2 regions of the Streptomyces sp. NPDC093109 genome follow, and region 1 is predicted to be linked to the other one. Evidence: predicted binding sites of a transcription regulator. Region 1 holds the regulator's gene; the other holds the start of a gene.
The links. Region 1 encodes HrcA, which represses chaperone genes, less so after heat shock. Its sites were predicted from a motif close to TTNGCACTCNGNNNNNCNGAGTGCNAA; they were not measured.
Positions count from the first base shown of each region.

Region 2: a site for HrcA is predicted at 3,111-3,137, ahead of groL (chaperonin GroEL). Genes of this name have one in related genera too.

Region 1 covers NZ_JBFBEZ010000007.1:193,795-201,020, forward strand. The annotation lists gene AB0389_RS10325 (16S rRNA (uracil(1498)-N(3))-methyltransferase) at 1-688, opposite strand, end outside; gene AB0389_RS10330 (nitronate monooxygenase) at 685-1,773, opposite strand; gene dnaJ (molecular chaperone DnaJ) at 2,145-3,284, opposite strand; gene hrcA (heat-inducible transcriptional repressor HrcA) at 3,285-4,301, opposite strand; gene AB0389_RS10345 (MBL fold metallo-hydrolase) at 4,477-5,199, shown strand; gene AB0389_RS10350 (DUF3097 domain-containing protein) at 5,232-6,062, shown strand; gene AB0389_RS10355 (Uma2 family endonuclease) at 6,040-6,630, opposite strand; gene hemW (radical SAM family heme chaperone HemW) at 6,732-7,226, opposite strand, start outside.
Region 2 covers NZ_JBFBEZ010000028.1:95,376-102,601, reverse strand. The annotation lists gene AB0389_RS25600 (hypothetical protein) at 1-480, opposite strand, end outside; gene AB0389_RS25595 (sigma-70 family RNA polymerase sigma factor) at 615-1,148, opposite strand; gene groL (chaperonin GroEL) at 1,309-2,934, opposite strand; gene AB0389_RS25585 (cold-shock protein) at 3,290-3,493, opposite strand; gene AB0389_RS25580 (ubiquitin-like small modifier protein 1) at 3,904-4,179, opposite strand; gene thrC (threonine synthase) at 4,229-5,611, opposite strand; SAM riboswitch class I at 5,629-5,756, opposite strand; gene AB0389_RS25570 (glucosyl-3-phosphoglycerate synthase) at 5,997-7,031, shown strand; gene AB0389_RS25565 (hypothetical protein) at 7,151-7,226, shown strand, end outside.

The DNA of each region.
Region 1 (7,226 bases):
TACGCAGCACACTGTGGCCCAGCCGGTACGGCCGGGCGCCCGCCGCCGCGAAGGCCGCCAACTCCTCGGGGGACACGCCGCCTTCGGGCCCGACGACCAGCACGATCGAGCCCTCGGTGGGCAGTTCGGCCACGGCCAGCGCCTCGCTGTCGGCGTCCCGGTCCTCGTGCAGCACGCCCGCGAAGTCCGCCGTCGCCAGCAGCGCGGCGACCTGCTTCGTACTCATCGCACCCGCGATCTCGGGGAACCGCACCCGCCGCGACTGCTTGCCCGCCTCGCGCGCGGTGGCGCGCCATTTGGCGAGCGCTCTGGCGCCCCGGTCACCCTTCCACTGCGTGATGCAGCGCGAGGCCGCCCACGGGACGACGGCGTCCACGCCGGTCTCGGTCATCGTCTCGACGGCCACCTCGCCCCGGTCACCCTTGGGCAGCGCCTGGACGACGGTGATGTGCGGGGTCTCCGGCGCCTCCTCGGACACCGAGTCGAGCTGGACGATCAGCCGGTCCTTGCCCTCGGTGTCCAGGACGACGCAATCGGCCCACATTCCGGTGCCGTTGGTCAGGATGACGTCCTCGCCGGGCCGCATCCGCTTCACGGAGACGGCGTGCCGTCCCTCGGCGCCTTCCAGTACGTACCGCCCGCCGCTCCCGGCGTCGAAGTGGTCGACGACGAAGACGGGCGCGGTCACGCGGCGCTCCCCGGTCCGTACGCTCCGTGTGTCAACTGGCCGCGGCCCTCGTCGAGTTCGGTGAGGAGCAGCTCGATCAGCTCTCCGGCGGGCAGTTCGCGGGCCATCCTGTGGCCCTGTCCGGCCCACAGCGCCATGCCCTGCGCGTCGCCCACGCGGGCGGCGGCCTTGCGGAGTCCGGAGGTGAGGTGGTGGACCTCCGGGTAGGCGGCGGGCGCGTACGGGCCGTGCTCGCGCAGGAAGCGGTTGACGAGCCCGCGGGCGGGGCGGCCCGAGAACGCGCGGGTCAGCTCGGTCCGTACGAACAGCGGGTTGGTCATGGCCTGTTTGTGCAGCGCGTTGGCGCCGGACTCGGGGCACACCAGGAAGGCCGTACCGAGCTGCGCCGCGTCGGCGCCGGCCGCGAGGACCGCCGCGATCTGGCCGCCGCGCATGAGGCCCCCGGCCGCGACGACCGGGATCTGTACGGTCTCCCTGACCTGCGCCACCAGCGACAGCAGCCCGATGCCCGTACCGTCGGTGGCCGGATCGTCGCGGTGCGTGCCCTGGTGGCCGCCGGCCTCGATGCCCTGGACACAGACGGCGTCGGCACCGGCCCACTGGGCGGCCTGGGCCTCCTCGGGGGTGGTCACCGTGACGACGGTGTACGTACCGGCCTTGGCGAAGGCGTCGAGGGTGGTGCGGGTCGGGCACCCGAAGGTGAACGAGACGAGCGGTACGGGGTCGTCGAACAGGATCGCCAGCTTGGCCTCGTAGGCGTCGTCCCGCCCCGATTCGGGGTCGCCGAGCGGCGTCTCGTACCAGGTGGCCTCGCCGGCGAGCTGGTTGCGGTAGACCTCGACGGCCGCGGGGTCGGCGTAGTGCGGCTGCGGCATGAAGAGGTTGACGCCGAAGGGCTGGGAGGTGAGCCCGCGGAGCTGCTTGATCTCCTCGTACATGCCGTCCGCCGTCTTGTACCCGGCGGCGAGGAACCCGAGACCGCCGGCCTCGGAGACGGCCGCGGCGAGTTGCGGGCAGGACGCGCCGCCCGCCATGGGCGCCTGCACGATCGGATACCGGCAGAGATCGGTCAGTACGGAGGACATGAACGCATCGTGCCATGTCCCGTGTGACAGGTTCGAATCGGCGTCGCATCAGGCGTGTGACAGGAAAATATGACAGCAAAACGAGGCGGGCCCGGGGGAAGAATCCCCCGGGCCCGCCTCGCACGAACTACTGCCTGCGCGTCCGACCGAGTCCCGCCCAGCGCCCGTTGAACGCGTCCTTGAGGCGCGAGAACAACCCCTGCTGCCCCGGCTGACGGTGCCATCCCGGGGGACCACCCCCGGACCCCCGGCCGACAAGACCGCCTAACGCCCGTTGAACGCGTCCTTGAGGCGCGAGAACAACCCCTGCTGACCAGGTTGACGGTGCCATCCCGGGGGACCACCCCCGGACCCCCGGCCGACAAGACCGCCTAACGCCCGTTGAACGCATCCTTGAGACGCGAGAACAGCCCCTGCTGCCCCGGCTGGAACTGGCCCGTGGGCCGTTCCTCGCCCCGCAGCTTCGCCAGCTCCCGCAGCAGGCGTTCCTGCTCCGGGTCCAGCTTCGACGGGGTCATCACCTCGACGTGCACGATCAGGTCACCCCGGCCGCCGCCCCGCAGATGCGTGATGCCGCGCCCGTGCAGCGGGATCGACTGGCCGGACTGGGTGCCGGGACGTACGTCGATGTCCTCCATGCCGTCCAGCGTCTCCAGCGGGCACTTCGTGCCCAGCGCCGCCGCCGTCATGGGGACCGTGACCGTGCAGTGCAGATCGTCACCGCGCCGCTGGAACATCGCGTGCGCCAACTCGTGGATCTCGACGTAGAGATCACCGGCGGGGCCGCCGCCGGGGCCGACCTCGCCCTCGCCCGCGAGCTGGATCCGGGTGCCGTTGTCGACACCGGCCGGGATCTTGACCGTGAGCGTACGGCGCGAGCGGACACGTCCGTCGCCGGCGCACTCGGGGCACGGCGTCGGTACGACCGTACCGAAGCCCTGGCACTGCGGGCACGGCCGCGAGGTCATGACCTGGCCGAGGAACGACCGGGTGACCTGCGAGACCTCGCCGCGACCGCGGCACATGTCACAGGTCTGGGCGGAGGTGCCGGGCGCGGCGCCCTCGCCCGAGCACGTCGTGCAGACGACGGCCGTGTCGACCTGGATGTCCTTGGTCGTGCCGAAGGCCGCCTCGTTGAGGTCGATCTCCAGCCGGATCATGGCGTCCTGGCCGCGCCGCGTGCGCGACCGCGGGCCACGCTGCGACGCCGTACCGAAGAACGCGTCCATGATGTCGGAGAAGTTGCCGAAGCCGCCCGCGCCGAACCCGCCCGCGCCACCGCCCCCGCCGCTCGCCGAGAGGGGGTCGCCGCCGAGGTCGTAGACCTGCTTCTTCTGCGGGTCCGACAACACCTCGTACGCGGCGTTGATCTCCTTGAAGCGTTCCTGCGTCTTGGGATCGGGGTTGACATCCGGGTGCAGCTCGCGGGCGAGCCGCCGGAATGCCTTCTTGATCTCGTCCTGAGAAGCGTCGCGGCGCACGCCGAGTACGGCGTAGTAGTCCGTGGCCACTTACGACTCCGCCAGGATCTGTCCGACGTAACGTGCCACTGCGCGTACCGCTCCCATCGTTCCGGGGTAGTCCATGCGGGTCGGTCCGACCACGCCGAGTTTTGCGACTGCCTCGTCGCCCGAACCGTAGCCGACCGCGACGACGGACGTGGAGTTGAGGCCCTCATGGGCGTTCTCGTGCCCGATACGTACGGTCATGCCCGGGTCCGCCGCCTCGCCGAGCAGCTTGAGAAGCACCACATGCTCCTCCAGCGCCTCCAGCACCGGCCGGATGGTCAGAGGGAAGTCGTGTCCGAAGCGGGTGATGTTGGCGGTGCCGCCGATCATCAGCCGCTCCTCGGTCTCCTCGACCAGGGTTTCGAGCAGGATCGCGAGCACCGTGGAGACGGTCCCGCGGTCCTCCTGTTCGAAGGAGTCGGGCAGATCCTGCACCAGCTGCGGGACGTCCGCGAAGCGGCGTCCGACGATCCGGCTGTTGAGCCGGGCCCGCAGGTCCGCGAGGGACGTCTCGCCGAAGGGCGCGGGGCAGTCGACCATGCGCTGTTCGACCCGTCCGGTGTCCGTGATCAGGACGAGCATCAGCCGGGCGGGCGCGAGGGCGAGCAGCTCCACGTGCCGCACCGTCGACCGGGTCAGCGAGGGGTACTGGACGACGGCGACCTGCCGGGTCAGCTGCGCCAGCAGCCGTACCGTACGGCCCACGACGTCGTCGAGGTCGACGGCGCCGTCCAGGAGGTTCTGGATGGCCCGGCGCTCGGGCAGCGACAGGGGCTTGACGCCGGCCAGCCGGTCGACGAAGAGCCGGTAGCCCTTGTCGGTCGGGATGCGCCCGGCGCTGGTGTGCGGCTGGGCGATGAAGCCCTCGTCCTCCAGCACCGCCATGTCGTTGCGGACGGTGGCCGGGGAGACCCCCAGCTTGTGCCGCTCGGTGAGCGCCTTGGAGCCGACGGGCTCCTCCGTACCGACATAGTCCTGGACGATCGCGCGCAGCACCTCAAGCCTGCGTTCGCTGAGCATGCGGCACACCTCCAGCTGTCGTCCGTCCGGATCTGCCTGGCACTCGCTCATGTGGAGTGCCAGTACTCCCCGTGCCAGTGTACGGCCGTGAACCGGACCCCTAGCAAGGGCGACCGACCACGCTACCTCGCCCAATACCCGGACCGGCGCCGGGTGACTCCCGTAGCGTCCCGGTATGGACGTCCATTGGGAAGAGCACGGGTGGGAAGAGCTGGCTCCGGGGGTCGGGCGACGGCGGCTGCCGCGCTGGGACGCGACGGTCGGCGTGGTGGCCGGGGAGGACGGGGTCCTGCTGTTCGACACCGGTTCGTCGGTCCGGGAGGGCGCCGAACTGCACGCGCAGGTACGGTCGCTGCTCGGCGGCCGGCGCGTGACACATGTCGCACTCAGCCATCTCCACTTCGATCATGTACTGGGTACGGCGGCGTTCCCCGGGGCGGCGGTGTACGGCCCTTCCGGCATGGCTGAGCTGCTGGCCGGCGGCGGCGAGGAGCTGTACGGGGACGCCGTGCGGGAGGGCGCGGATCCGGCGGAGTCGGCGGCGGCGGTGCAGCTGCTGGAGCCGCCCGCGCGCGTGGTGGCCGGGGAGCTGACGCTGGACCTGGGCGGCCGGCGGGTGCTGCTGGCGAACGCGGGGCCCGGGCACACCGGGCACGATCTGGCGATGCTGGCGCCGGGCTACCCGGGGGTCGTCTTCTGCGGCGATCTCGTCGAGGAGTCCGGCGAGCCGCAGGCCGGCCCGGACGCGGTCCCGTCGGACTGGCCGGCCGCCCTGGACCGGCTGCTCGCGCTGGGCGGCTCGGACGCGCTGTACGTGCCGGGGCACGGGGCGGTGGTGGACGCGGTGTTCGTACGGGCGCAACGCGACGCGCTGGCCGCGCGGTTCGGCGTGTCGTAGCCTCCGCGCGCGGTGCGGCCTATCGTCTTCGGATGCGCAGCTACAGCCCCGACCTGACCCCGCCGTGGAAGAAGCGGGCCACGCCCGCGCCGGAGGTCCCCGCCGATCCCGATCTGGTGGTCGAGGAGGTGTCGACGGGCTTCTGCGGCGCGGTGGTCCGCTGCGAGAGGACGGCGGAGGGCCCGACGGTGACTCTTGAGGACCGGTTCCTCAAACACCGGGTTTTCCCGCTGGTCCCTGGCGGCTTCCTGCTGGAGGGCCGGGTGGTGACGCTGGTACGCCCCTCGGCCGCCGCCGCCCCGGCCCGGCCCGCCCGTACGGCCTCGGGCTCGGTCGCGGTGCCGGGCGCCCGGGCCCGTGTCGCGCGGGCGGGCCGCATCTACGTGGAGGGCCGGCACGACGCCGAGCTGGTCGAGAAGGTCTGGGGCGACGACCTGCGGATCGAGGGCGTGGTCGTGGAGTACCTGGGCGGCATCGACGACCTCCCCGCCGTCGTGGCCGACTTCGCTCCGGCCCAGGACGCCCGCCTGGGCGTCCTGGTCGACCACCTGGTCCCCGGCTCGAAGGAGTCCCGCATCGCGGGCGCGGTGACGGGTGCGGACGTCCTGGTGGTGGGCCACCCGTACATCGACGTCTGGGAGGCGGTGAAACCGTCCTCGGTGGGCATCCCGGAGTGGCCGCGGGTACCGAGGGGCGAGGACTGGAAGACGGGCGTCTGCCGCGCCCTGGGCTGGCCGGAGAACACGGGGGCGGCCTGGCAGCACATCCTGTCGAAGGTGCACTCGTACAAGGACCTGGAACCGGCGCTGCTGGGGCGGGTCGAGGAGCTGATCGACTTCGTTACGGCCGGTAGTGACGCCTGATGTCGGGAAGCGTCTCGAAATCGGAGGTGTCCAGCTCGACACCGAGCATCTCCAGCGTGGCGGTCTCGCCGAATTTGGTGGTCCGCGTCGTCCGGTAGTCGGCGGCCTCCCCCTTGCGGGCCGGCTCGGTGAGCAGCAGGCAGAGCCCTGCCATGGGGTCGATGATCAGATAGGCGGGCACCCCGCCCGCCGCGTACATGGAGCGCTTGATTCCGTAGTCCCGGTCCACGCTGGTCTTGGAGACCACTTCCACCAGCAGGGTGACGGCGGGAGCGGGGATGAGCCGCCCGGGGCCGTCCTCGGCGCCCCGGGCGAGCACGACGAGATCGGGCTGGGGTTCGCTCGTCTCGCCGGGGATGGCGATGTCCTGGGTCTGGAGCCGCCTCCAGCGTTTACGCGGAATCTGGTCCTGCACGGACTCCACGATTCCGTTGTGGACCCGGTCGGGCCCGGCCATCATCACAATGTCCCCCCTGAGGAGTTCCGCCTTGTATCCCTCGGGGACCTCAAGGTCCTCGAAGAACGTGGCGATGCTGCTGGTGATCGGTCGCTCATCCACAGCGGTCATCTCCGTGAACCTCCACATTCCGCCGCTTCTGTTGGCAGCAGACTAGGAAAACAGGGTAAGCAGCCGTGCCCGATCCCGCCGGGATTCACCCCGGCGAGTGATCAATCCACCAGGTCCCTGACGACCGCGTCCGCCAGCAGCCGCCCCCGCAGGGTGAGTACCGCGCGGCCCTCCGCGTAAGGAGCGGGCTCCAGGAGGCCGTCCCTTACCGCGCGGGCGGCGGCCGAGGCGCCCGCCGGGTGGAGCAGGGAGAGCTCGCAGCCGTCGCGGAGCCGCAGCTCCAGGAGGATGCGCTCCACGCGGCGGTCGTCGTCGGCGAGGATCTCGCGGCCGGCGCCGGGCGAGCGGCCCTCCGCCAGGGCCGCCGCGTACGCGCCCGGGTGTTTCACGTTCCACCAGCGGACACCGCCCACGTGGCTGTGGGCGCCGGGGCCCGCGCCCCACCAGTCCGCGCCGCGCCAGTACAGCTCGTTGTGGAGGCAGCGGGCGGCCTCGGAGGTGGCCCAGTTGGACACCTCGTACCAGGAGAAGCCGGCCTCCGCGAGCACCTGGTCCGCGATCAGGTACCGGTCGGCGTGCTCGTCGTCGTCCGTCAT
Region 2 (7,226 bases), on a different contig from region 1:
GAGCCCGACCACGGACTCTTCGCCCCCGACGGGCCCCCGGCCCCGGCCGGCCATCCGGCCGTCGCCGTCGACCTCGTACCAGCCCTGGGTGGTGTTGACCAGGTAGTAACGCCCGTCCTCCCCGTCGCTCAGCAGCAGGACGTACTCCGTCCCGGCACGGAGACCCGCCGTCTCCGGGCCGGAACCGGGCGCCGTGTAGGCCACGTTGATCGCGTCGCCCGGGCTCTCCCCCTTGGCGGTCGCCAACACCTCTGCCCTGGCGACCGTGTCGGTCATGCCGTCGTGGGTCTCTTCATGCCCCGCCCCGAGCTTCACCCGTACGATCAGATCGGCCGAGTCCTCCAGCTCCGCCGTGGTGCCGTAGTACGGTTCGTCGCCCAAGACTGAGGCGCTGCCGGAGCCGCCCGGGAGCTGTCCGTCCAGTACGAGGACGGCCCCGCCCCCGATCGCCACCGCCGCGCCACACGCCACCGCCGCCATCAGGAGGCCCCGGCGCCGGCGGGAGCGAGGTGCCGGGCCAGAGGCCGGAGGACCCGGCGCCGCGTTCGGCACCGGATTCGCCTGCCTGATCAAGGACTTGACTCGCCCCACTCGCCCCACTCGTCGCACTCGCCTCACTCGGACTCCTCCATATAGACGGCGCGGAATGCTTTACGGGCGCGGTGCAGCCGTACCCAGACCGCCGGGGCGGCGCAGCCCAGTACCTCGCCGATCTCGGCGGCGCCCAGCCCGTCCCAGTAGCTGAGGAGGAGCACGTCACGGTGCCGGTCCGGGAGCTGGTCGAGGGCGTCGAGTACGGCGGTGTCCTGGCCGGCGGCCGGGGCGCGGTCCAGCTCGTCCGTGATGCGGCGGTGGAGTTCGGTGAGCCGGGCGGTCGCGCGGTAGTGGTTGCCGAGCAGGTTCCGCGCGGTGACGATGAGCCAGCCCGTGGTCATCACCTCACCGCACGCCGCCGTAACGTCCCCCGCCCCCGCCCCCGCCCCCGCCGTACGCTCCCACGCGATCCGGAAGACCTCGGCCGTCAGCTCCTCGGCGGCGCTCCGGTCGCCCAGCCGCCGGTACACGTAGGCGGATACGCGCGGATGCTCGCGCGCGTACAGCGCGGTGAACCGCGCGGTCGTAGCGGTGTTGCTCCCCCTGGTCTCCACACCCTCTATATGTCACGCACCGGCGGATCCTTACAGCGAGCCCGGAAACGCCGAAGGGCGGCATCCCCTCCATCAGCCATGGGCCATCGGCCGTCGGCTGGAAGGAAATGCCGCCCTCGGTCAGGACAGTCGATCCACTGGGGCCGGAGCCCCGGTCGGATCAGAAGTCCATGTCACCGCCCGGCATGCCGCCGCCCGCGGGGGCCGCGCCGGCCTTCTCGGGCTTGTCGGCGATAACGGCCTCGGTGGTGAGGAACAGCGCCGCGATGGAGGCGGCGTTCTGCAGCGCGGAGCGCGTCACCTTCGCGGGGTCGATGATGCCTTCGGCGATCATGTCGACGTACTCGCCGGTCGCGGCGTTCAGGCCGTGGCCGACCTTCAGGTTGCGGACCTTCTCGACGACGACGCCGCCCTCAAGACCACCGTTGACGGCGATCTGCTTGAGGGGAGCCTCCAGCGCGAGCTTCACGGCGTTGGCGCCGGTCGCCTCGTCGCCCGTCAGCTCGAGCTTGTCGAAGACCGAGGAAGCCTGGAGCAGAGCCACGCCACCACCGGCGACGATGCCCTCCTCGACGGCGGCCTTGGCGTTGCGCACCGCGTCCTCGATGCGGTGCTTGCGCTCCTTGAGCTCGACCTCGGTCGCGGCGCCGGCCTTGATGACGGCCACGCCGCCCGCGAGCTTCGCCAGGCGCTCCTGGAGCTTCTCGCGGTCGTAGTCCGAGTCGCTGTTCTCGATCTCGGCGCGGATCTGCTTGACCCGGCCGGCGACCTGGTCGCTGTCACCGGCACCGTCGACGATGGTGGTCTCGTCCTTGGTGATGACGACCTTGCGGGCGCGGCCCAGCAGGTCGAGACCGGCGTTCTCCAGCTTGAGGCCGACCTCCTCGGAGATGACCGTTCCGCCGGTGAGGATGGCGATGTCGTTCAGCATCGCCTTGCGGCGGTCGCCGAAGCCCGGGGCCTTGACGGCGACGGACTTGAAGGTGCCGCGGATCTTGTTGACGACCAGCGTCGACAGAGCCTCGCCCTCGACGTCCTCGGCGATGATCAGCAGGGGCTTGCCCGACTGCATGACCTTCTCCAGCAGCGGAAGGAGGTCCTTCACGTTGCCGATCTTGGAGTTGACGATCAGGAGGTACGGGTCGTCGAGCGACGCCTCCATGCGCTCCATGTCGGTCGCGAAGTACGCCGAGATGTAGCCCTTGTCGAAGCGCATGCCCTCCGTGAGCTCAAGCTCCAGCCCGAAGGTCTGGGACTCCTCGACGGTGATGACGCCTTCCTTGCCGACCTTGTCCATGGCCTCGGCGATGAGCTCGCCGATCTGGGTGTCGGCGGCGGAGATGGAGGCCGTAGAAGCGATCTGCTCCTTGGTCTCCACGTCCTTGGCCTGCTCCAGCAGCGCACCGGAGACGGCCTCGACGGCCTTCTCGATGCCGCGCTTGAGGGCCATCGGGTTGGCGCCGGCGGCCACGTTGCGCAGGCCCTCGCGGACGAGCGCCTGGGCCAGGACGGTCGCGGTGGTCGTACCGTCACCGGCGACGTCGTCCGTCTTCTTGGCGACTTCCTTGACCAGCTCGGCGCCGATCTTCTCGTACGGGTCCTCGAGCTCGATCTCCTTGGCGATGGAAACACCATCGTTGGTGATCGTGGGGGCGCCCCACTTCTTCTCGAGGACAACGTTGCGGCCCTTGGGACCAAGGGTGACCTTGACGGCGTCGGCGAGCTGGTTCATCCCGCGCTCGAGACCGCGCCGTGCCTCCTCGTCGAACGCGATGATCTTGGCCATGTGAAGTGGTCCTCCCGGACGGATCGGGTTCTCCCCCGCTCGGACGCTCGGAAAACAGCTGACGAGCTGGGGGAAGGATTGCTCCGGACCGCGCTGGCGCCCGCGACGGACGGCCTGAGAGCCGGGTGGTTCCTTGCCCCACCGACCCTCCGAGCCTCACCGACCCGGTCCTTAAGTTGTCACTCTCGTATGCAGAGTGCTAACGCCAATAATTAGCACTCGGCACCCGAGAGTGCAAGCGTCTTCCGGTCGGCCGGGGACGCACGAGGGGCCCGCATCCGTGATGGATGCGGGCCCCTCGGCGTGAGTGACGTGCAGCGTGTCGTGAGTGCGTCGGTGGCCGATCGCGCCGGGATCAGACGGCGAGTTTGACCATGTCCGCCTGCGGACCCTTCTGGCCCTGCGAGATCTCGAACTCCACTCGCTGACCTTCTTCAAGGGTGCGGTAACCGTCCATCTGAATCGCGCTGTAGTGGACGAAAACATCCGCACCACCGTCTACCGCGATGAAGCCGTAGCCCTTCTCCGCGTTGAACCACTTGACGGTGCCCTGAGCCATGCCTAACTCCCCTATTACTGGCCCTTGCACGGGGCCACACTTCGCGTCGGAACGCGTCGACCGCGGCTGAATGTATCTGCCCAACTGCCCTCTGCAACAGGTCAATCGGACGAGAAATCTGGGCGTGGCCGAACTCGCATAGCGATGAATTCGCAGCGATCCAGGGCAAGTCGGGCCGGGCAAAGCGCATCTATCACGCAAAGGCCACCGGGAGATCGGCCTCATGTTGTCGCGTTCTCGCGCGCGTTGGCGGCGGCGGACGGCAGGGCCTTCCCCTACTGTATCGCGCTCAACCATGCAGAATGGCCCCCTCCGCTTCGCTTGCGGAGGGGGCCATTCCAGTAATCCGGAGCGCATCGCATGTGCGTGCGATGCACGTGCGATGCGCGTGCGATGCGCGTACGCGGCGGTCAGCCGCCGGCGACCGCCGGGATGATCGAGATGCCGGCGCCCGCGGGCGTCGCGGTCTCCAGGCCCTGCTCGAAGCGGACGTCGTCGTCGTTCACGTACACGTTCACGAAGCGGCGCAGCTTGCCCTGGTCGTCCAGGACGCGCGCGGCGATGCCGGGGTGGTTGGCCTCCAGGGACTGGATGACCTCGGCGAGGGTCGCGCCCTCCGCCGGGACCTCGGCCTCACCACCGGTGTACGTGCGGAGGATGGTGGGGATGCGGACCTTGACGCTCATGGTGGTGCCCTTTCTGCGGAGTACGGGGTCGCTGCTGAACGAGTGGGGGTCAGCTCGCGCCGTCGGAGGCTTCACCGGAAGCGTCACCGGAAGCGCCGTCGCTCCCGACCGCCGCCAGCCCGGCCGCCCGGAACGCGTCGAGACTCGGCCTGATCGTCGCCGTCGGCCCGGTCGTGGGCGCCACGGCGTCCAGCGTCTTGAGGCCGTCACCGGTGTTCAGGACCACGGTGGTGAGCGTCGGGTCCAGCAGCCCCGCCTCGATGAGCTTCTTCGTCACGCCGACGGTCACCCCGCCCGCGGTCTCCGCGAAGATCCCCTCCGTACGGGCGAGCAGCTTGATCGCGTCGACGATCTGCTCGTCGTTGACGTCCTCGACGGCACCGCCGGTGCGCCGGGCGATGTCCAGGACGTACGGGCCGTCCGCCGGGTTGCCGATCGCCAGCGACTTGGCGATGGTGTCCGGCTTCTGCGGCCGTACGACGTCGTGGCCCGCCTTGAAGGCGGTGGAGACCGGCGAGCAGCCCTCGGCCTGGGCGCCGAAGATCTTGTACGGCTTGTCCTCGACCAGGCCCAGCTTGATCAGCTCCTGAAGACCCTTGTCGATCTTCGTGAGCTGGGAGCCCGAGGCGATCGGGATGACGAGCTGGTCGGGCAGCCGCCAGCCGAGCTGCTCGCAGATCTCGTACGCGAGCGTCTTGGAGCCCTCGCCGTAGTACGGGCGCAGGTTGACGTTGACGAAGCCCCAGCCCTCACCGAGCGGGTCGCCGATCAGCTCGGAGCAGAAACGGTTCACGTCGTCGTAATTGCCCTCGATGCCGACCAGCTCACCGCCGTACACCGCGGCCATGACGACCTTGCCCTGCTCCAGGTCGTGCGGGATGAACACGCACGAGCGCAGCCCGGCGCGGGCGGCGGCGGCGCCGACGGCGCCCGCGAGGTTGCCCGTGGAGGAGCAGGAGAGCGTGGTGAAGCCGAAGGCGCGGGCGGCCTCGACGGCGATGGCGACGACGCGGTCCTTGAAGGAGTGCGTCGGGTTGCCGGAGTCGTCCTTGACGTGGAGCGAGCCGGTGATGCCCAGTTCACGGGCGAGATTGTCGGCCTTGACGAGCTTGGTGAAGCCGGGGTTGATGTTCGGCTTCGTGGCCACGTCGGCGGGGACCGGCAGCAGCGGTGCGTAGCGCCAGATGTTGTCGGGGCCCTCGGCGATGCGCTTCTTCAGCTCTTCGGGACTGCCGCTCGGCAGGTCGTACGCGACTTCGAGCGGCCCGAAACAGCTCGCGCAGGCGAAAATGGGTCCGAGGGCGAAACGTTCGCCGCATTCGCGGCAGGAGAGCGCGACGGCGGGACCGAAATCAACACTTCCGCTTCCGCTGCCCGTACTTCCGCTGCCCGTGTTCTTCGTCTCGTTGTCCGGGACGGTCTGCACAGCCATGATGGCGAGGCCCTTTCTCCTCATCTTCCTCGCGACGTACTTCGCCGCAAGACGGAATTGGCACCTTCCCCACCGTGACCTCGCGGTCGGCGGGAGGGTTGCCGGGACTTCAACGGGCCGTTCCCTCAGTCCCTCTGGATGAGCGCTATGACGCCGGACCCGGGGTCCGGTGCGTTTGTTTCACCTGCTGGTGTCGTTCAAGACTGTAACCGAAGGAGTGGACGGCTGAGATAGTCGTCCGCACCGCGAGATGGATCACACGGGGGTCCGCACGGGGTCCGCACGGGGTCCGCGCGGGGTCCGGACCGGATCACACGGATCAGTGGTTTACGACGCTTTACAACGCTTTACGAAGCTTTACGGATCAGCGCAGGGAGTACCGAACGTGCTGGAAGAGGTGGAACGCTGGCTGGCCAGGCGTTCCTGGTCCGCCGCCGACCGTACGCTCGACCAGCTGCTGGCGGCGAAGGCCGCCCGGGGCAGCACGGTGAGCGTCGTGCTGCCGGCGCTGAACGAGGAGGAGACGGTCGGCGAGATCGTCTCCGTGATCCGGCGCGCGCTGATGACGCGGACGGCGCCGCTGGTGGACGAGCTGGTGGTGATCGACTCCGGCTCCACGGACCGTACGGCCCGGGTGGCGGCGGCGGCCGGCGCGCGCGTCGTGCACCGGGACGCGATCCTGCCGAGGCTGCCGGCCCTGCCCGGCAAGGGCGAGGTGCTGTGGCGGTCGCTGCTGGTGACGAGCGGCGATGTCGTGTGCTTCGTGGACGCCGACCTGCGGGAGTTCTCGGCGGACTTCGTGTCCGGGACGGTCGGCCCGCTGCTCACGGACCCGGGGGTGGACTTCGTGAAGGCGATGTACGACCGGCCGCTGAGGAACGCCACGGACGCGCCCGGTACCGGGGGCGCCGGTCAGGGCACCGGCCAGAGCGCAGGCCAGGGCGGGCGGGTGACCGAGCTGGTGGCCAGGCCGCTGCTCAATCTGCACTGGCCCCGGCTGGCCGGTTTCGTCCAGCCGCTGGGCGGGGAGTACGCGGCGCGCCGCGCCCTGCTGGAGCGGCTGCCGTTCCCGGTCGGGTACGGCGTCGAGCTGGGCCTGCTGGTCGACGCGCTCCACGCGGTGGGGCTGGACGCGCTGGCGCAGGTCGACGTAGGGGTACGGCTGCACCGCCACCAGGACGACGCAGCCCTCGGCCGGATGGCGGCGGCGATCTACCGCACGGCGCAGCTGCGGCTGTCGCGGGGGCGTCCGGCGGGACAGGCGGGGCAGCTGGGGCAGCTGGTACGGCCGCGGCTGACGCAGTTCGAGCGGCGGGAGGACGGCGCGGGCGGCTTCGCGCCTCGGACGCACGCGGTGGACACGGAGGAGCGCCCGCCGATGCGCGAGATAGCCGAGTACACGGCGGGCAGGGCCGCGTAAGGCACCCGGCCGAAACGGCACCCGCCCGGTAGCGGCACCCGGCCCGTACCGGCACGGCGTACCGGCGCGGCGCAACACCCCACCCCCGATCCGATTACCTACATTCATCCCTTATGGGCATGAAACACATCTTCATCGGCATGATCGCGGACGCGGACCGCCAGCTCGCCCTCACCGGCGCGGCGGCCGAGCGCC